Linked DNA regions of Blastochloris tepida. The protein of the gene in region 1 binds, or shares a complex with, the protein of each later gene. Links are inferred from orthologs where the notes say so. Each region holds a gene or a part of one and is shown in the gene's direction. Other genes may lie near its edges. The genes, in order: exbB and BLTE_RS03535.

The links.
Region 2: the proteins of exbB (region 1) and BLTE_RS03535 are in contact, whole or in part, in a cryo-EM structure (PDB 9DDO), measured with the Escherichia coli proteins. The link is inferred for Blastochloris tepida from one-to-one orthologs.

Annotation. Positions count from the first base shown.
Region 1 is NZ_AP018907.1:1,674,329-1,685,079, forward strand. Bases 4,432-7,420 are described here. They hold exbB (tonB-system energizer ExbB), read left to right. Parts: upstream 4,432-5,386; coding sequence 5,387-6,454; downstream 6,455-7,420. Other genes in these bases: BLTE_RS07740 (hypothetical protein), read left to right, coding at 4,432-4,670; exbD (TonB system transport protein ExbD), read left to right, coding at 6,459-6,884; BLTE_RS07755 (energy transducer TonB), read left to right, coding at 6,881-7,420. In the rest of the region: BLTE_RS07720 (DsbA family protein), read left to right, coding at 90-872; accB (acetyl-CoA carboxylase biotin carboxyl carrier protein), read left to right, coding at 1,385-1,867; accC (acetyl-CoA carboxylase biotin carboxylase subunit), read left to right, coding at 1,911-3,260; aat (leucyl/phenylalanyl-tRNA--protein transferase), read left to right, coding at 3,364-4,059; more of BLTE_RS07740, read left to right, coding at 4,221-4,431; more of BLTE_RS07755, read left to right, coding at 7,421-7,747; hutW (heme anaerobic degradation radical SAM methyltransferase ChuW/HutW), read right to left, coding at 8,226-9,611; heme utilization cystosolic carrier protein HutX, read right to left, coding at 9,608-10,123; heme-degrading protein HmuQ, read right to left, coding at 10,193-10,522. UniProt on the Escherichia coli protein: Involved in the TonB-dependent energy-dependent transport of various receptor-bound substrates. Protects ExbD from proteolytic degradation and functionally stabilizes TonB.
Region 2 is NZ_AP018907.1:783,593-794,114, reverse strand. Bases 4,181-6,940 are described here. They hold BLTE_RS03535 (TonB family protein), read left to right. Parts: upstream 4,181-5,109; coding sequence 5,110-5,772; downstream 5,773-6,940. Other genes in these bases: BLTE_RS03520 (MATE family efflux transporter), read right to left, coding at 6,758-6,940; BLTE_RS03525 (hypothetical protein), read right to left, coding at 6,529-6,774; BLTE_RS03530 (protein-S-isoprenylcysteine O-methyltransferase), read left to right, coding at 5,782-6,441; BLTE_RS03540 (ExbD/TolR family protein), read left to right, coding at 4,487-5,023; BLTE_RS03545 (MotA/TolQ/ExbB proton channel family protein), read left to right, coding at 4,181-4,487. In the rest of the region: BLTE_RS03555 (ABC transporter ATP-binding protein), read left to right, coding at 1-1,510; BLTE_RS03550 (TonB-dependent receptor), read left to right, coding at 1,626-3,824; more of BLTE_RS03545, read left to right, coding at 3,852-4,180; more of BLTE_RS03520, read right to left, coding at 6,941-8,170; BLTE_RS03515 (hypothetical protein), read right to left, coding at 8,535-8,807; BLTE_RS03505 (anaerobic ribonucleoside-triphosphate reductase activating protein), read right to left, coding at 10,244-10,522. UniProt on the Escherichia coli protein: Interacts with outer membrane receptor proteins that carry out high-affinity binding and energy dependent uptake into the periplasmic space of specific substrates such as cobalamin, and various iron compounds (such as iron dicitrate, enterochelin, aerobactin, etc.).

The DNA of each region.
Region 1 (10,751 bases):
CGGTCCGGGTTCGAGACGAACGCCCGGCGGGGCCTCTGCCAAGCGATCCCCCGGTCCGTGTCGACCGGCCATCAAGGAGCCCCCGACCAATGACGCTCTTTTCCCTCACGGCGCGGACGGCCATGGCCGGCTTGGCGCTGCTCGCTGCCGCCGCTGTCGCCGCGCCGGCCTGGGCACAAACGGCCGCGCCGCTGACGCGCGAGGATGTCGAGAAGATCGTCCGCGAGACGATCGTGAAGAACCCGGAAATCCTCCAGGAGGCGCTGCAGGAGCTCGAGAAGCGCGCCAATGCCGACGAGGAGAAGCGCCGCAAGCAGGCGCTGTCCGCCAATCGCGATCAGCTGCTCAACTCGCCGAAGAGCGTCGTTATCGGCAACCCCAAGGGCGATGTCACGATTGTAGAGTTCTTCGACTACAATTGTGGGTTCTGCAAGCGCGCGCTCTCCGACCTCGTCGAACTGGTCAAGAGCGACGCCAATCTCAAGGTGGTGCTGAAGGACTTCCCGGTGCTCGGCGAGTCCTCGGTGCAGGCCGCCACGGTGGCGCTCGCCGCCAAGCTGCAGGCGACCCCGGCCAAGTATTTCGAGTTCCACCAGAAGCTGATGGGCGGCCGCGGCGAGGCGACGCGCGAGCGCGCGATGGCGGTGGCCAAGGAGGTCGGCTTCGACATGGCCCGCCTGACCAAGGACATGGAGTCGCCCGAGGTGATGGCGACGCTGCAGGAGAATTTCCGGCTGGCCCAGGATCTCGGCCTCACTGGAACGCCGAGCTATGTGGTCGGCGGCGAGGTGGTGGTCGGCGCCGTCGGGCTGGAGAAGCTGCGCGAGCAGCTGCGGGCGGCGCGCGCGGCCTGCCCGGAAAAGGACTGCTGAACGGAGACGCACTGATTCGAGCATGTCCGGGCGCCAGAAGCGGGGCCGCCGCATCGTCGCGGCCCCGTTCAGGCCAGCCGGACGCGCCCCCGCCCGCATCGGCGCAAAGCCTGTCAATGCCAAAAAAGTCTGAAAGTGCATGCCTGTCGGCCGGACATCCCGGCCCGACGCCGGGCGCCCGGAAATCCACGGGGCGGGCGGGTCGATACAGGCCGCTTTTCACCGGACACATCCATGCCTATAAGAGCGCCGGCGGGCGAACCGGTCGGCCGCGCCAGATGGGTCCGATGGTTGCAGTCTGCAATGGGTGCGATCATCGTCTTCTCGGAATCGGCTGTGGGCCGGATGGAAGCGCGCTCGCCGCGGCGCATCGGCATGACGGCGAGATCGGTCCGGCCGAGACGTATCCTGCGCGAAATCCCCCCGCGCATACGTGTTCAGTGCTCATTCGCGGCGAGCCGACCGCTCCGCCAAGCTGAAGGCGACGGTCTGAACCGGCGCCGGGAGATAGAATGTTGAAGCCCAAACCCGCCATCGATCCTGCCTTGATCCGCGAACTCGCGGAGCTGCTCAACGACACCGACCTCACCGAGGTCGAAGTGCAGCAAGGCGAACTGCGTATCCGCGTTGCCCGCAACATCCAGCTCGCGCCGTTCCCGGCGGCGATGTCGACCAATGCCGTCACCGTCGCGGCGCCGGCGCCGATTCCAGCCGTCGCAGCGGCGGCGGCCGTCGAGGCCGTCGCCGATCTGACCGCCCACCCGGGCTTGGTGAAGTCGCCGATGGTTGGCACCGCCTATCGCGCGCCGGAGCCGGGCTCCAAGGCGTTCGTCGACATCGGCACGCAGGTGAAGGAAGGTCAGACCCTCCTGATCATCGAAGCAATGAAGACGATGAACGCGATTCCCGCGCCGCGCGCCGGCACGGTGACGCAGATCCTTGTCGGCGACGCCCAGCCGGTCGAATACGGCGAGCCGTTGATGATCATCGAGTGACGATCGCGCCCCCCGGGCATCGCCCGGAGGAAATGAGGCTCGCATGTTCACGAAAATCCTGATCGCCAATCGCGGCGAGATCGCGCTCCGCATTCTGCGCGCCTGCAAGGAGCTCGGCATCTCCACCGTCGCCGTCCATTCGACGGCCGATGCCGACGCCATGCACGTCAAGCTCGCCGATGAGAGCGTGTGCATCGGCCCGCCGCCGGCCAAGGACAGCTATCTCAACGTGCCCCAACTGCTGGCGGCGTGCGAGATCACCGGCGCCGAGGCGGTGCATCCGGGCTACGGCTTCCTGTCGGAGAATGCGCGCTTCGCCGAGATCCTCGCCGACCATCACATCGGCTTCATCGGCCCCAAGCCCGAGCACATCCGGCTGATGGGCGACAAGATCGAGGCCAAGCGCACCGCCAAGCGGCTCGGCATCCCGTGCGTGCCGGGCTCGGAGGGCGGCATCACCGACGATGTCGATGCCCGCCGGATCGCCGCCGACATCGGCTATCCGGTGCTGATCAAGGCGGCGGCCGGCGGCGGCGGCCGCGGCATGAAGGTGGCGCGCACCGAGGCCGATCTCGACGTCGCGCTGGCCACCGCCCGCTCCGAGGCCAAGGCGGCCTTCGGTGACTCGACGGTCTATATCGAGAAGTATCTGGAGAAGCCGCGCCACATCGAGATCCAGGTGCTGGGCGACGGCCGCGGCAACGCCGTCCATATCGGCGAGCGCGACTGCTCGCTGCAGCGCCGCCACCAGAAAGTATGGGAGGAAAGCCCCTCCCCGGCCCTCAATGTCGACGCCCGCAACCGCATCGGCGAGGTCGTCGCCGACGCCATGCGCAAGCTGAAATACCTGTCGGCCGGGACGGTGGAATTCCTGTACGAGAACGGCGAATTCTACTTCATCGAGATGAACACCCGTATCCAGGTCGAGCATCCGGTGACCGAGATGGTCACCGGCATCGATCTGCTCAACGAGCAGATCCGGCTCGCCGCCGGCCTGCCGCTGTCGATCACCCAGGACGACATCGTGATCAACGGCCACGCCATCGAGTGCCGGCTCAATGCCGAGAACCCGACCACCTTCCGCCCTTCTCCTGGCAAGATCACCTATTTCCACCCGCCGGGGGGCCTGGGCGTGCGCGTCGATTCGGCGGTCTATCAGGGCTACACCATCCCGCCCTATTACGACTCGCTGGTCGGCAAGCTGATCGTCCACGGCAAGACCCGCAACGAGTGCCTGATGCGGCTGCGCCGCGCCTTGGACGAGATCGTGGTCGACGGCGTGGAGACCACCGCGCCGCTGTTCCGCACGCTGGTGCGCCACCCCGACATCGCCAACGGCCAATACGACATCCATTGGCTGGAGCATTTCCTGGCCGGCTCGCCCGACATCTGAGCGTTTCGGCCGGCGGCGAACGCTTCGCCGTACCCTGCTGCGATGCTGCCGCGATGTGCTATGGTCGTCGCGGCTCTTCGCTGGGGGGCGGAGATATCTGGCCATGACGCGCGGCTTCACCGGACAGGTGGACATCACGCCCGAAGTTCTGCTGAAGGCCTATGCCTGCGGCATCTTTCCGATGGCCGAGAGTGCCGAGGATCCGGGCCTGTACTGGATCGAGCCGGAACGGCGCGGCATTATTCCGCTGGACGGCCTGCATGTGAGCCGGCGCCTCGCCCGCACCATCCGCTCCGACCGGTTCGAGGTGCGGGTCGACCACGATTTCGAGGGCGTGCTCGACGGTTGCTCGGAACCGGCGCCGGGGCGCATGCGCACCTGGATCAATGCGCGCATCCGCCGGCTCTATCGCGATCTGTTCGATCTCGGGCACTGCCACTCGGTCGAAGCCTACCGCGACGGGCTGCTGGTCGGCGGGCTCTATGGGGTTGCGATCGGCCGCGCCTTCTTCGGCGAGAGCATGTTCCACGTCGAGACCGACGCCTCCAAGGTGGCGCTGGTGCACCTCGTGGCGCTGCTCCTTGTCGGCGGCTTCACCCTGCTCGACACCCAGTTCTCCACCCGCCATCTGGAGAGCTTCGGCTGCATCGAGGTGTCACGGCACCAGTACCATCGGCTGCTCGAACAGGCGCTCGCCGGACGCGCCGATTTCCGTTCCGCCGCGCGCCGGCCGATGCCGGGTGCCGCCGCGCTCGCCATCGTGCAATCGGCCAATGAGCGCCGCTCCGATCCGGGCTGAGGCTGCCTGCCGGAGCCGCCGATTCTGCTGCCACTTCAAGCCATGACCGAACGGAAGACCAACTTTTTTCCGTTCTGAGCATATTTTGCGTATGCTCGCTATCGACGAGATGACTTCGCCGCCCAATTACTGTGGTTGCCAAAAATCCTGAGGAGGCAGCAATGCAGCGTCTGAACAAGGCCGTTCACGTCATCTTCCGCGTGGCCCTGCTGGCCCTGGTCGCAATGGTCAGCGTGCCGACCCCGTCGGAAGCGGCGACGGGCACGGTACGGGCGGTCATCACCCGCGGCGGCTTCATCATCGGCGTCGGCGGCGGCGAAGGCACGCTCACCTTCAAGGGGCGCCTCTATCCGCTGCGTTTCGGCGGCATCAGCGCGGGTGCCATCATCGGTGCGTCGCAGTCGGAACTGGTCGGCCGAGCCTTCAATCTGCGCCGGGCGTCCGACATCGCCGGCACCTACACCGCCATCGGCGCAGGTGCGTCTTTTGCCGGTGGTGCCGGTGCGGTCCGTCTGCAGAATTCGAACGGCGTGATCCTCGAACTGTCCGGTCAGCGGGTGGGCTTCGACATTTCCGCCGGCCTCAGCGGCATGTCGGTGAGCCTGCGTTAGAGCATTCTCCGGTCGCGTCGCGACCGACCGAGTCGGTGAGAATCCGAGTTGGATTTCGGGGCGCAGCCGGTGGGCTGCGCCCTTTTTCCATTTGGCGGGCGCGCCGCACGCTCGATCGCGCGCATCTGGACGGCCGCGTGCAAACAGCCGCGGGAGCGCGCCGGTCCCTGCCCGGTTCGCACCGATCCGTGCAAACGCCCGCGGACGAGGCCAGAGTTCCCGACCGCGTCCGGACGGGCCGACGGCACGTCCCCTGCCCGTCGCCGATGTATTGCCCGACGGTGCGGTGGCGCCGGCAAAGGCGCTCCAGGTTGCACTGCAAGACCGCCATGTGCATTGCAGAGCGGCGGTGTCCAATTACGCCATGAGGGGCCGTTTTGACCGGCTTCAACTGGCCTGCTGCCGCCGGTTTCGGTGGAAAGCTCGACGGCAGCAGCGCTCCCCTGCCAATTCCGTTGCGGACGGACAATCAACGACAAGTCCTCTGCTTTATTGTTACGTCGATGTGCGGAATTTTGACTTCACATTGGAAATGTACCATTTCGAATATGGACTTGCGCTGTTGACCTCGGCGCGCGGTTGACTATGAATCGTGGCTGCGGATGCGGCATACTTCAGGTGTGCCGTGTGGGCTGGCATTCTGCTTCCGGCAGCGGGAGTTCCGGCAATCGGAGTCCGGGGCTCCGGCATGGTCGGCCCGGATTTCGTATGAGGGGATGACGATTGTGACTGTGGCGGGCCAGCGGAGATTGGACGTTTCCCATGGCGGCAGCGCGCGGATGGCGCGCGGCACGCAGGCCGAACGGATGTCCGGGGTGAGGCGGGCGCTGCTGTCGATCCTCCTTCCAGCCCTGCTGTGGTCGCCGAACGTGGCGGCCGCTCAAGTGCAGCCGGAGCCGCCGCAGGTCCATCAAACGCACGCCCCCGCCATCGCTGCGCCACCCGCGCCGGCAGTAGCGGAACCTACGTCCCCGCCCGCTCCCTCCCCGGCGACAGAGGCTCCCTCGGCGACAGCACCAACGGCGGCGCCTCTCCCCACTGCTGCAGCCCCCGCTGCCGCGCCGTCGATCGACAGGCCCGCCGACCTGCCGCGCGATCTGTCGCCGCTCGGCATGTTCCTGGCGGCCGACATCGTAGTGCAGGTGGTGATGGTCGGCCTGTTGCTGGCCTCGGTGCTGACCTGGACGGTGTGGCTCGCCAAGACGGTCGAACTCACCGCCGCGCGCCGGCGCGTCCGTGCCGATCTGGAGGTGCTGGAAGACTCGGCCACGCTTGATGCCGCGCTGGCGCGACTCGTGCCGCAGGACGGCGCGGTGACGGCGCTGGCCCGCGCCGCAGCCGTCGAGATCGACGCATCGGGCGAGCTTGCGGCGGCCGGCATCAAGGAGCGCATCCTCTCCCGCCTTGAGCGCATCGAGGCCGCAGCCAGCCGCCGGATCGCGCGCGGCACCGGAATCCTGGCCACCATCGGCTCGACCGCGCCGTTCGTCGGCCTGTTCGGCACGGTGTGGGGCATCATGAACAGCTTCATCGGCATCTCGAAGGCGCAGACCACCAATCTGGCGGTGGTGGCGCCCGGCATCGCCGAGGCGCTGCTCGCAACGGCGCTCGGTCTGGTCGCCGCCATCCCGGCGGTGATGATCTACAATGCCTTCGCGCGCCAGATCACCGGCTATCGCGGGCTGGTCGGCGATGCGGCGGCGGCGGTGCTGCGCCTCGCCGGCCGCGACCTGGACCGCCACGCCGCCGGCCGGCCGCGCGTGGCGCGGACCGCTGCGGAGTAATGCCATGGCAATGCACTTCGGCCGCGGCGACGGCGACATCGACGAGGTGCACGAGATCAATGTCACGCCGTTCATCGACGTGATGCTGGTGCTGCTCATCATCTTCATGATCGCGGCGCCGCTCGCCACCGTCGATGTGGCGGTCAACCTGCCCTCCTCCACCGCCGAACGGCAGCCGCGGCCCGACCGTCCGCTGTTCCTGACCGTGAAGTCCGACCTGTCGCTGACGGTCGGCGAGGATTCGGTGAGCCGCGAGGGGCTTGCCGCCGCGCTCGACCGCGCCGCCGGCGGCGACCGCGAGCAGCGGGTGTTCCTGCGCGCCGACAAGGCGGTGGCCTATGGCGATCTGATGTCGGTGATGAACGTGCTGCGCTCGACCGGCTATCTCAAGGTCGCGCTGGTCGGGCTCGATGCCGGAGGGCAGCGATGACTTCGCCCACGTTCCCCCGTCAGGATTCGCTGCGCTGGGGCCTCGCATTCGCGTTTGCCGCGGCGGCGCACGGCGCGGTCGCATTGGCGGTGCTGACCAATTGGCAGTCCGAGGAGGTGACGGCCGGCATGCCGGTGGTGATCGAGCTCGAACTGATGTCAGCCTCGCCGGACTCGGCCAGCAGCGAGAGCGTTCCGGGGCCCGAGCAGACCCAGGCCGATCTCACCCCTGAGCCGAAGACGACCGAGGAAACCGAGCCCGAAAAGACCGAGTCGCCCCCCGAGCCTGAGACGGCCGAGACGCCACTCGAGACCGAGCAGGCGGCGGTGGAGCCGCCGACGCCCGATCCGATCGAGGTGCCGGAGACGGTGCCGGCAGTACCGGCCCCGAAGCCGGTGCCGCGGCCCGACATCAAGACCTCCGAAGTCAAGAAGCCCGATCCGAAGCGCGAGGCGAAGAAGCCCGAGCGCAAGCCGAAGCGGCCGCAGACGGCCGCGGCCACCACCGCGCCGAGTTCCGCCGAAGCCGTGGCGTCCGTCCCGGCATCGCAGACGTTCGGCCACGGCGCGAGCAACGCGCTGCCGAACTGGAATAGCCGGATCGTCGCCCATCTGCAGCGCCATAAGCGCTACCCGGCCGAAGCGCAGGCGCGCGGCGAGACCGGCGTCGCCCGGCTCAGTTTTACCGTCGATCGCGCCGGCCACGTCATTGCCAGCCGCCTCACCGCCAGCTCCGGCCACTCGTCGCTCGACCGCGAGACGGCCGAGCTGATCCTGCGGGCGCAGCCGCTACCGCCGCCGCCGCCCGAGCTTGCGGGCGCGCGCTTCAGCTTCTCGGTGCCGATCCGCTACAGCCTGCGGTGAGGCAGCCGCGTCTCCTCGGGCGAGGTGAAGGTGCGCGACCTGGGACCGCCGGCAGGAAAGCCACTCATTGCGCAGACGATCCTGGCTCACGCGCCCGAGGGCGCTTGGCCGGGATGACGAAGCCCAGGTCGTCGTCCCGGGCAAGCAGCGAAGCTGCGCGACCCGGGACCGTTTCAGGAAAGAGACTCGCTCTACAGTGGGCGCAATTGCGCAGCGTAGTCCGCCATTTCCGCCGCCTGTATCTGCCGTCAGCTTCGGCGCAATACGCTTTGCTATTGCGCCCTCGGAGCCTGCTCTGCGCACGATCCCGGCTCGGCGCTTCGCGCCGTCCGGGATGACACGGGAGAGAGCATCATACCAACGGCTGCGAAAGCGGACCGTTGGCTCCGGTTGCGGATTTTCGAGAAATCTTTGATTTCCCACAAGAAAATCCGTGAGAGTCAACGGCCCCACGCGTCAGTGTCTGGGGCCGTTGGTATCACGCCGCGCGGGTGGCGGTGCCCTGGGCGGCCATGTCGAGGGCGGCGTGCAGGCCGGAGGTGAGGTTCACCGACCAGAACGCACCGGCGCGGGTGGTGGTCATCACCTCATCGACGATGTTGATCAGCCCGGCGGCGCGCCAATTGGCGAGCAGGCGTTCGGCCGCTGCCAGCACGCCGGGCGCCTCGCGTTCCAGAGCTGCGAGGTCGAGCCGCCCGAGATCGAGCGAGGTGATGACGCGGGTACGGGCGGCGTGGTCGGCCGGAAGCCGGGCGATGCCCTCGATCGGCCAGCGGCCGGCGGCGATCGCCTCGGCGCGGCGGTCGAGCGCGGGAATGGTGCGCCAGGACAGGCCGTGGGCCGAGCCGCCGGCCCCGGCGCCGAAGGCGAGGCACACCGCACCGTCCTTGACCAGCCGGTTGTAGCGGTTGCGCTCGACCGTGGTGCGGCCGAAATGCGCCTGCGAAAGCTGGCGCCAGCCGGCATCGACAAGGCGGCTCACCGCCTCGTCATAGAAGCGGGCCTGATCGCCGAGAACCGCCGCCTGCGGCAGCTTGCCCCGCACGATCGCCTTGGCCAGCGGGCCGTGCTGCCAGACGTTCAGGGCATAGACGTCGACGCCGTCGAGGCCGAGTGCCATCGCGGTCGAAACATCGACCTGCCAAGTGCGGCTGTCCTGTCCCGGCAGGCCATAGATCAGGTCGGCGATCACCGCCGGGCCGTTGAGCGCCAATAGGTCGCCCAGCGCCCGCTCGATCTGGGCGCGGCTGGCCTTGCGGCCAAGGCGGCGGCGAATCGTCGTGTCGAACGATTGCACGCCGATCGAGAAACGGTTGGCGCCGGCATCGCGGGCGGCCTTCGCCTTGTCGATCGGGAAATCGTGGATGCGGCCCTCCACCGTGATCTCGCAATCGGCGGCCAGCGGCAGATGCCGGCGCAGACCCTCGATCAGGCGGCCGAGATCGGCGGCGGCCAACGCGGTCGGCGTGCCGCCGCCGAGATAGACCGCGGCGATCGGCGGTCCCTCGGCGACCAGCGGCGCGTCAGCGGCGCGCGCCAGCTCGGCCAGCACGTCGTCGACGAACGGCGCCGACAGATCCGGGTGCCACACCGTCTGGAAGAAGCCGCAGAACAGGCAATGATTGTGGCAGAACGGAATGTGCAGATAGGCGACGGTGGTATCCTCGCGCCGGCGGGCGAGCGCGTCCGCGTAAACCGCCGCGGTCTCCTCCGGCGGCACCGGCGTGGCGTTGCGCCAGGGCATGACCGGCACGCGCGCCGTGAAGGCGCCCGTCAGCGGGTCGCCCTCGCCTGCCGCGAAGAAGCGGGCGATCGGATCGGCTGCCGGCGCCTTGTGGCCGGACATGGACGGCTGGCCGTTCACGCCGCGGCCTCCACCGCACCGGCCAGCCGGTCGGCCAGCGCGCGGAAGGCTTCGAGCTGGTCGACGCGCAGCGCGCGGCTCTCGTCGCGGCCGACGAACACCTTGAACATGATGCCGCCGTCGATGTTGAAGAACAGCACCGCCGCCGACGGCTTGCCCATGAACGGGCGCTCGACGAAGCCCAGCCCGCCGCAGCGGTCGTGGCGCAGATGGCCGTGCAGGCCGCTCGACGACATCAGATTGAAATAGCCATGGCCGATCTCGCCGCGCGGCACGGCGGTGGTCATCTCGAAGATGCCGTCTACGGTGTGGACGATGACCGTGACCTCGCCCCAGCCGGCGATGTCGGCCATCACTTCCTCGAAAGCGGACGCCGGCGCGAAGCGGCGCATCGCTGCGGGCAGCGCCTCGACCACGGTGCGGGCGCTGACGCCGTATTCATGGGCGGCCTGCTCGATCACCAGGCCCGGATTGGCGGCAATTCGGCGGACGAGTTCGGCGGGTACGGTCATGTCTCTCACTCCACGGCCCGCGGCTCCTGCCGCGGGCGCTGCCTGGGGATGGGAATTGGGCCGGCCGGCTCAGCCGGTCTTGGCCTCGATGGTCTGGCGCACCTCGAAGCCTTCGAATGTCGGGTGTTCGAGATAGATGCCGGAGGCCGAGCCGCCGCCGGCGCCGGAATGGGCGCTGCGGAACTGCTCGGAGGTGGTCCAGTGCTCGAAGTCAGCCTTCGTCGCCCACACCGTGTGCGAGGCGTAGAGCGTGTGGTCCGCCGCTTCCGGCCCCTTGAGCAGATGGAAGGCGACGAAGCCCGGCAGTTCGGGCAGGCGCGAGTCGCGGCCGAGCCAGATGCGCTCGAACGCGTCCTCCTGGCCCTTGGCGATGCGAAAGCGATTCATGGCGATGAACACGGTTCTTCTCCTGGTGCTGGCGTCGGCTGGCGAACGAACGCTGGGAAAACGACAAGTCCTGCCGGCGGCACCGGGGGGCGGGCCGCCGGCAGGTCCGCGCAGGCCGCGCGGAGAACGGGTGCGTGGAGTTCGGGTGCCGGAGAGAGGCCGGCGCGGCGTAACGGAGGTGAAACGCCGGCCGGCCTCCTGCGCGTTCCGGGCGATCGCACAGCGATCCCGGAGCGGCCGC
Region 2 (10,522 bases), 890 kb from region 1 along the record:
GGTGGCCTGGAGCGCCGGCTTTCGGGCCGGCAACGAGGCGACCGAGACCGTGCGCCGCCGGCTGGTCCAGCACATGCGCGTCGTTCCGCTCGGCGCCCTGGTGCGCTGGACGCCGGCGCGCCTTGCCACCCTGGTCGGCGAGGACAGCCGCTGGATCAACGAGTGCTCGACCTTCACCCTGCACCGCATCATCGCCGGCTCGGTGACCGGCCTTGTATTGTTCGCCCTGGCAGCGCTGTTCTCACCGCTGGTGGTCGCGGTGATGATCGTCGCCCTCCTCGTCGCGCTCGTGGTGCACCAGCCGATCGTCCGCGTCGTCGCGCGCGTTCTGGCGACCCGCTCGCGCTTCATCGTCGACCTCAACCACCGCATCGGCGAGTATGGCGAGGGCATCGCGGTGTTCCGCATGTTCCTGCGCAAGGGCGAGGCGCTGGCGCAGTTCCAGGAGGTCGTCGAGGGCGCCTATCAGCTGATGCGGCGCAACACGCCGCGCCTCATCGCCATGCAGGAGACCAACAGCTTCCTGTTGTCGGTCGGCGTGCCGCTCGCCTTGGTCGCGGTCGCGGTGAGCGGCGCCGCCACCGCCGCGCCGGCCGAAACCATGGTGGCGCTGTTCTTCGCCATCGCCGCCCAGACCGCCTGGACCAGCGCGGTGATCAAGCAGGCCTTGATCTTCCGCCTCGGCGAACAGGCCCGCTGCGGCATGGAGGCGTTCTTCGCCGAGCCGGTGCTGACCGGCAGCCGGCGCGACTTCGCGCCGTCTCTCGACGTGATCGCCGACCGTGTCTCGTTCGCCTACGGCAAGGACGGGCGGACCGCAGTCGAAGAGGTCAGCTTCACCGCCGAGCGCGGCACCGTCACCGCGATCGTCGGGCCGAGCGGCGCCGGAAAATCAACCGTGCTTGCGCTGCTGGCGCGCTTCTATGACCCGGCCAGCGGCGCGATCCGGATCGGCGGCCTCGACATTGCCGAGGCCGACCCGGCCCGGCTGCAGGCGCTGATCTCCGTGGTCGACCAGAACGTCCACCTGTTCCGCGACACCCTGCGCGCCAACATCCTGCTCGGCGATCCCGGCGCCGATGACGCCCGCCTCAACGCGGTGGTGACGGCCGCCCGCCTCGACGAACTGGTGGCGGCGCTGCCGAACGGCCTCGACACCCGCCTCGGCGATGGCGGCCGCACGCTCTCGGGCGGCGAGCGCCAGCGCGTCGCCGTCGCCCGCGCTCTGCTCAAGAACGCGCCGATCGTCGTGCTCGACGAGGCCACCTCGGCGATGGACCCCTTGTCCGAAAAGGCGATCCAGGACGCCGTCGCCGCGCTCGAAAGCGGCCGCACGGTGATCGTGGTGGCGCACCGCCTCCACACCATCGCCGGCGCCGACCAGATCCTGGCGATGGACCGCGGCCGCATCATCGAGCGCGGCCGCCACGACCAGCTTCTGGCGCTTGGCGGCACCTATGCAGGCCTGTGGACGGCGCAGCAGCGCGCCAGCGGCTGGAGGCTCAGATGAGCGAGGCCGGCCTTGTCGCGATCGGAACAATCCTCGCCGTGATCACTTCGGTCGGACCCGAGATCCGCGACCTCCTCAACCCTTCTTTGGAACAACCGCAATAATGGGGACCCCCTTGCGCCGATCCGCGATACTGCTGGCTTCGTCTCTGCTCTGCTCCACCGCGCTGACGCCGGCTCATGCCGAGCCGGAGACCCAGAGCGAGAACAACACCGAGACCGAGACGATCGAGGAGATCACCGTCACCGCCCGCAAGCGGACCGAGAAGCTGCGCGACATTCCGTTCTCGGTCGAAACCATCAGCCGCACTGAGCTCGAACAGAAGCGCATCATCGACGGCACCACGGCGCTGCGCGACATCGCGGGCGCAGTGAAGCCCACCTTCGGCGACCGCTCCAACGACTTCATCATCATGCGCGGCGTCGGCGCCGTGACCTTTCCCTTGAGCCCCGACGACAGTTCGGTGCTGACCTTCATCGACGGCGCGCCGACCTCGATCGCCGCCTCCAACTCGGCCTATTTCGACCTGCAGCGGGTCGAGGTGCTGAAGGGCCCGCAGTCGACGCTGTTCGGCCGCAACACCTCGGGCGGTGCCATCAACCTCATTCCGATCCTGCCGAGCCAGACGCCCGAGGGCTATATCGGGTTCGAGTATGGCAGCGACAATCAACGCCAACTCGAAGGCGCATTGGCCGGCGCCATCGTGCCGGAGAAGGTCGCGGGCCGCGTCGCCTTCCGCCTCCGCGGCATCGACGGCTTCATCCCCAACACCGAAGGCTCGGACCTCGGGGATGAGACCTCCTATGTCGGCCGCGGCTCGCTGCTGTTCACCCCCAACGAGCGTACCCGCTGGCTGGTCAGCGCCAGCGGCGAGAAGACCAAGCTGTCGCCGATCTATTACATGCTGGAGGGCGACGGCATGGAAAAGATCGCCGGCTATTCGGTCGCCGATGAGAACATGGAGTTCGTCAATCTGAGCTCGAAGTTCGAATACGCCTTCGACGCCTTCACCTTCACCGCCCAGACCTCCTACCACAAGGCCGACGTCAACTCCCGCTACAACGCGCTCGACGTGCATCTCGCCAGCGCGATGTCGGGCCTGCCAACCTCGATGTTCGCCGATCCGGCGACCAACCACATCTACTGGACCCGCGACGAGTCGCGCGCCACCCAGGAATTCCGCCTCACCTCCAATCCCGGCTACGCCATCTCCTGGATCGCCGGCGTGGTCGGCTATCAGGACACTGCGAATCTCGTTCAGGACAACAAGCTGTGGCTTTACGCCCCGCTCATGGCCGGCACCCAGGACTACAACCAGACCACCACTGGTGCCGCGGTGTTCGGCGAGATCACGCTTCCGGTGTGGGACAAGCTGAAATGGACCGTCGGCGGACGGCTGACCCACGAAAGCAAGGACTTCGACAACCTCTACACGTCCGACGGTACCCCGGGGACAGTCCCCTCATTCGCCGAGCAAGGCACCATGTCCTACGGCTTCTGGACCGGCCGCACCTCGCTTGCCTATGAGTGGTCGCCGAACCTGTCGAGCTGGGTCAGCGTGGCGCGCGGCTACAAGGGTGGCGGCTACGGCATGTCCAACCACTTTGCGGCCTTCGGCATCCCCCGCGATCCGTACGATCCGACGTCGATGATCGCCTATGAGATCGGCAGCCGTGGCTCGTTCCTCGACAACCGGCTGAACCTGTCCGGTGCCCTGTTCTACAACGATGTCTCGCAGGAGCAGATCACTGCCTTCAACACCACGACGCTTGAGGTGCTGGCACTCAATGTCGATGTCCAGAGCTGGGGCGGCGAGCTTGAGGGCAGCTATCGCATCGCCGAGGGGTGGGACGTCGGCTTCGGCGCGGCCTACACCCAGGGCGAGTTGCTCAATGTGTTGCCGGTTCTTGCCACCCTGGTGAACGGACTTGTGGACGGCAACAGGATCCCCAACGTCCCGGAGTGGACCCTCAAGGCCTCGCTCGCCCACCGTACCCATGTCGAGAAGCTCGGTCTCGGCAGCGAGCTTGGCGATGCACAGGCCTACTGGCGGCTCGATTACAGCTTCGTCGATGCGCGTTTCGCCGACGCCGGCAACATGTTCCTGCTCGAGTCCTCGCACTATCTGGGAGCGCGGGCCGGCCTGGAGTGGGAGAAGCGGGAGTTCTATCTCTTCGGCAGCAATCTGCTGAACGAGGAAACCATTTCATACGGGAATGTTTATGCTCCTTCCGCCAAGACGGGCGAAATGCTCTCCGGCGTGAGCTACGCCCGCGGCCGCAACTTCGGCCTTGGCGCCAAGGTGCGGCTGTGACCGCCACCGTGATTGCGGGGGCGTGACATGCACACGGTGGACATGACGCCGCTGGGGCTGTTCCTGTCGGCCGGCTGGGTCGGCCGCAGCGTGATCCTGGCGCTGACCTTGGCCTCGATCTGGTGCTGGGTGGCGATGATCGAGGTGTGGCTCGGCCATCGCGGCCTCAACCGCGCGCTCAAGGCGGCCTCGAACGGCGAGGCGCCCGCGCTCCTCGCCGGCGTCGAGCGGGCCGGCGCCGAGGCCGCCCGCCTTCACATCGCCGCCGAGAGCGTCGCCGAGCGGCGCGCCCGCATCGCCGAGGCGATGGGGCGGGAGGCGGAAGTCGTGATGATGCGGCTCGAACGCGGTCTGCCCGCTCTGGCGATGATCGCCACCGCTGCGCCGTTCATCGGCCTGTTCGGCACGGTGTGGGGCATCATGTCGAGCTTCATGGGCATCGCCGCGTCGCAGGACACCTCCCTCGCGGTAGTGGCGCCCGGCATCGCCGAGGCGCTGGCGGCGACCGCCATCGGCCTCGTCGCCGCCATTCCCGCCTCGCTCGGCTACAACCGCCTTGCCGCTGCGCTCGGCCACGCCGGGCAGCGGCTGCGCCATCACGTCGAGAGCCGCGCGGTTGCGCTCGGCATCGGCCCTGCTTCCCCCACGCATGGAGATGGATGATGAGCACTGGCGGATTGGGATCCTCGCGTCCCGGCAGCTACCGCCCGTCGGCAGAGATCAACGTCACGCCGCTGGTCGACGTCATGCTGGTGCTGCTGGTGGTGTTCATGATCACCGCGCCGCTGCTGGCCGCCGGCCTGAAGCTCGATCTGCCGCGCGCCTCGACGGCCAAGCCGCTCGATCCCAAGGATCCGATCGTCGTCTCGGTCGATCGCGACGGCCGCATCGCCGTCGATCAGACCCCGGTCGTCCGCGAGGAACTGGCGGCGACGGTGCTGGCAAGGATCGCGGACAATGACCACGCGGTACGGGTGCGCGGCGACCGCGACCTCGCCTATGGCGAGATGGTCGGCATCGTCGATCTGCTCGCTGGCGCCGGTGTTCGCCGCCTCGCGCTGGTCACCGAGCCGAAGACGGCGCGCGAGGCTACCGGGGGGCCTGACGACCGCGCCAGTGCCACGCCGGAGGCCGGCAAAGGCGAGAGCGGCAATCTGGCCACCGCGACGGTTCCCCCAGCGGGCACCGCCTCGCAATGACCCTTGCGGCAATCTCCCGGCGCACCGCCTTGGCGCCACCGCCGGCGGAGCGCCCATCGGGTCGCGGACGGCGGACCGGCCTCATCGTGCTGGTCACGGCGGTGCATGCCTCGGCGCTGATCGTGCTGCCCAGTCCCGATCCGGCGCAAGCACCGCCCACGGAGGTCGAGATCACCGTTGTCAGCGAGCTGCCCACGCCGGAGCCGGTGGACGCCGCGCCAGAGCCACCGCCACCGCGTCCCGAACCCGTTGCGGAACCGGAGCCTGACCCTGTGCCCGAGCCGGAACCTAACATCGAGCCGCCGCCGGAGCCGATCGTCACGCCTGAGCCGGAGCCGGAGCCGATCGTTGCCGAGCCCCCCAAACCAAGCCCCGCACCCCCGCGGCCGAAACCGAAGGCCGAGCCTCCACCTCGCCGCAAAGAGCCGGCCAGCCCTAGCGCGCCCTCGCAAGCGAAGACGGCTGCGCCCGCCGCCGCAACGCGGTCCGGCCGCGATCCCGGCTATACCGCGCGGGTGCGGGCCATTCTCCAGGCCCGGGTCGATGGCCTTGGCCTGGAAGAAGTGGCCGGCGTCGTTGTGGTGGCCTTCTCGGTCGGCCCGAGCGGCAAGCTGGTCTCCCCCCGGCTGGTGCGCGCGTCAGGCAATTTCACCATCGACCGCGCCATTCGCGCGGTGCTCGCCAGCATCTCGTTTCCCCCACCGCCCGGCGGCAGCTTCGCCGGCAACGTCTCCATCCGCGTCCGTTAGGAACCCCTCATGCAGCCGCGCGCCCTTGTCAGCACCCTCGTCCCTGCCATCCTGCTCGTCGCCTATGTCCTGTTCGCCGACACCGGCGACTGGGGCACGCGGGTGTTCGTCACCGGCAGCCTGACGATGTGGGTCTTGCGCAATCGCTACGACCACACCCGCAACGGCCCGCTTGCCGAGACCCGCATCGACATCACCGAAAAGCTCGTGCTGCTCGCCGCCGCCATGGGTGTCATGGTGCTGCCCTGGGTGACCATCTTCTGGCCCTGGCCGCCGCAATGGGTTGCGCCCGCCAGCCCCGCCACAGCCATTGCCGGCGCCATCATCTTCCTGATCGCCGATCTGCTGTTCTGGCGCTCGCACGCCGATCTTGGCCGGCAATGGTCGCCGACGCTGGAGATCAAGCAGGATCACGCGCTGATCACCCGCGGCGTCTATCGCTGGGTCCGCCACCCGATGTATGCCGCGATGTGGCTGATGGCGATCGCCCAGGCGCTGCTGCTGCCGCACTGGGCCGGCGCGCTGTCCGGCCTCATCGGCTTCGGGGCGGTCTATGTCACGCGCATCAACCGCGAGGAGGCGATGATGCGCGACCTGTTCGGGCGGGCCTGGGACGAGTACGTCCGTCGAACCGGCCGGCTCATGCCGCGTTGGCGCGGTTCGGCGTGATACGGAACTCCGGCCCGATCGGCCGTTTTCGCATGTCACCGTAGATCGCCGCCCTCGCCACATAGGATTCCGGCGTCCGTCTCTGTTTCAGAACGAGAACGTCACCGCCCCGGACGCCGCGATGACCGTGCCCGCCGCAGCCAGGACGTTGCCGCTCACGACGCGCACGGTCGCCTGATACTCCTGATGGGCCACGACATGCGGCCGATGCCGCCGACATACGTGAAGCCGTTCGGCGCGCCCCGACGGCGCGTGTTGCCAGTGGAGGAAGGATGTACGGTTTTCGTTATCCCGAAGGGATCGACCGCACGCCGCATCACTCCGCTGCGCCATGCGCCGCTCCGGCCAGCACGGGGCTCCCGGCCATTCGCAGCCGCAACCGCAACGCCATCAACAGGCAGGTGAGGATCAGCCCGGCCGACAATCCGTACCACCAGCCGATCGGCCCCAATGGCGCGACGATCCAGTCCGTGAAGCACAGGGCGTAGCCCAGAGGCAGGCTGAAGAGCCAGTGCACGCCAAGCTGGATCAAGAACGGGCTGCCCGGATCTCCAAGGCCGCGCAGGAAGAACCCCAAGGCGATGGCCGCCACGTCCACGGTCAGGATCAGGGCCACCACCCAGAGCAGATCGAGCGCCAGGGCGGTGACCGCAGGATCCTGGGTATAGAGCCCCGCCACCTCCGCGTCGAAGGCCGCCAAGCCAGCCGCCATGGCCAGCGACGACACCACCGCAAGGCCCATCGTCCAGGCCATGAGCGGGCGCAGGCTCGCCCGGTCGGTGCCGCCCGCGGATCGGGAGATCAGAATCGTCGCCGCCATGCTGAGGCCGGTCGGGATCATCAGCATCACCATGAGGATGTTGAAGGCGATCTGGTGGGCACCGATGGCCACGGCCCCAATGGTGGCAATGAACACGCTCACCACCCCCATCACCAGATAATCCGACAGGAAATTCAGCGCGATCGGCAGCCCGAACAGGCAGAAGCGGACGATCCGCGCCAAGGAGAACTCGGCGATGCGCGGAGGGCGCTGCCAAAGATACCGGACGGCACCATGCGTGCGGGTGACGCCCATCAACGCCAGCGCCATTCCCCACGACACCGCCGCAGTTGCAGCACCGAAGCCGGCGCTTCCCAGGGCCGGCAGGCCGGCATGCCCGTGGACGAAAGCGTCGTTGAGCCAGATCTTGGCGAGGACGCCCACGACGATAACCACGGTGACCATGGCCGGCGCCCGATGGGCCTCCAGGGTGAACCGAACCGCCAGGAACAGGCCCATTCCCGGCAAGGCCAGCGCCACCCACTGCAGATAGGCTATCGCCTCCGGGATCAGTTCGGGCGCCACCCCGACGGCGCGGAACAACGGACCGCAGCCGGCAGAGAGCGCCAGCCCCAGCAAGGCGCCTCCCAGAACGCCCACCACAACGCCTCGCAGGACGATGCCCGCGACACCCGCTGGATCCCCCTCTCCCAGACGGGCGCCGATGGCCGGCGTCATGCCGTACAGCAGGCCGAGCAGAAAGATCATCATCGGCGTCCAAACGGCGGCCCCGACTGCGATGGCTCCCAGGGTCAGAACGCCGAGGTTGCCTGCCATCACGACGTCCACAACGCCGTTCGCCATTTGCGCGAACTGGGAGACAATGATTGGACCGGACAACACAAGCAGTGTCGGCAGCAGCCGCGAACGCGATGCCGGCCCGGCGCGGGATACGGAACCTTCGGTCATGATGAGTCCTTCTGCGGGGCCTGTCGGTCCTCTGGCCGAGTCCTGTTGCGGAATCGGCCGGAACTTCGCAGGGTACCGGCTCGACTTTCCGCCCCCCCGAACGCAGCGGAGTTCACATCCGGTGCAGGTCCTGCGGAGGGATCCTTCGTCCCGGCCGCGACACCATGCGCCGATCAAGCGTTCACCGAGCCGAGCCGAGCAACTGCTCCAACTTGTTGAGTTGCCGAATTCTTTGACGCGAGGTCGGCATCCATTCTTGCGGAGAATGCTCTCGATCTTCCGCCGGGTGGCCTTTCGAGAACGGGGAATGTGAGCAGAGATTTCAAACCAGTTCAGTATAACAATAAAATAGAACGCCGAAACATTAAATTGCCGCACTCGACAGATTGCAATTATAAAAATTAAATATTCCCATAAGCGAAAAGAAGAAGATCCCCGCCTGCGCGAGCACCTCGTGCTGCGCGTCGGTGCGAAGGTCGCCGATCATCTCGACGCCGTTCCGGGACACCTCGGGGCGCGGCGTCGCGGCGGTACTCGCTTCGTCCGCCACGTTCGCGCCTTTCTTGTTCTTGCCAGGCTCCGGCAACCGGAAATACACCGACTGCACCTTGCCCTCGCGGCCAAGACTCGCGGTCAAGGCTCGCGGCCAAGATACATCGCGGCGCGATCGCCCCTGCCGTGCCCACCGTAGACGCGCTCGGCCTTCCGCAGCAGCGCTGGTCTATGAGGCCGGCCAGCAGCAGGGCAAGCGGGTGCTGGCCTATGATCTCGGCGGCCGTATGTGACTACCACCACCCGCCAGTCGCGCAAGGGCGAGATTTCAAGCTGGAAGGCCTACGCCCCCGCCTTCGCCGGCAAGATGGCGGTGGAGGCGGTCGACCGGGTGATGCGCGGCGAAGGCGCGCCCTCGCCGGCCTGGGAAGGCGAGGACGGCTTCATCGCCTGGATGCTGGGCGGGCCGCAGGTGTCCTATCTCGTCCGCCTGCCCGAGAAGGGCGAACCCAAGCGCGCGATCCTGGAGACCTACACCAAGGAGCACTCGGCCGAGTACCAGAGCCAGGCGCTGATCGATCTCGCCCGCCGCATGAGGCCGCGGATCGGCGATCTCGCCCGCGTCAAGAGCATCGTCATCCACACCAGCCACCATACCCATTACGTGATCGGCACCGGCGCCGGCGATCCGCAGAAGATGGACCCCACGGCGAGCCGCGAAACGCTCGACCACTCGATCATGTACATCTTCGCGTTGGCGCTGGAGGATGGCGGCTGGCACCACGTCAAATCCTACACGCCCGAGCGCGCGGCGCGCCCCTCGACGGTTGCGCTGTGGCACAGGATCTCGACCGTCGAGGACTCCGAGTGGACGCGGCGCTACCACAGCCACGACCCCAAAGAGAAGGCGTTCGGCGGCCGCGTGGTGGTGACGCTCAATGACGGCCGGGTGATCGAGGACTCCATCGCCGTTGCCGACGCCCACCCGCTCGGCGCACGGCCGTTCGAGCGCTCGCACTATATTGCCAAGTTTCGCGCCCTCGCCGACGGCATCATGGCGCTCGGCTGCGTGCTGCCCGAGCCCGAGGACCAGATCCTGCCCAAGAAGTGCGGCCATCTCAACGGCAAGAAGCTGGCCAGTGCCTGCGACATGGCCTCCAAGGTCGCCGCTGCCGCAACCGCGCGCCGCCATCTCTATCTCATCGCCCGCACCGACGCCGCAGCAACCGAAGGGCTCGACGGCGCGGTGGCGCGCGCGAAGCTTTATGTCGAGGCCGGCGCCGACGCCATCTTTCCGGAGGCGCTCACCGATGCGGAGATGTTCCGCGCCTTCGCCGAGCGCCTGCCCGGCGTGCCGCTGCTCGCCAACATGACCGAGTTCGGCCGCACGCCGACCTTCACCGCCGCCGAGTTCGAGGCGATGGGATATCGCATGGTGATCTGGCCGGTGTCCTCGCTCCGGGTCGCCGCCAAGGCGCAGGAGAAGCTCTATGCGGCGCTCGCCCGCGACGGCAGCACAATGGCGATGCAAGGCGAGATGCAGACCCGCGCCGAGCTCTACGACCTGATCGGCCTTGCCGCCTATGAGGCGCTCGACGCCTCGATCGTCGCGACCGTGCTGCCGACCGAAACCAACGAGGACTGACCGATCAGGTCCGCATCGATGCAGCCGTGAACGCGGAACGGCTGCAGGCGGGCGGTCAAGCCAAACGCGGCGAGATCGTCCGCAAGGCGCGCCAGCGCTGCGTCATCGAGCAGCGCCGGATGCACGGTGGTCCGCACATCGCAAGCAACGCCGCTGGCGATGAGATGGGTGAGGCTCAGGCGCGCCGTCTCGCCGCTGCCGGCAACGCCGGTGAT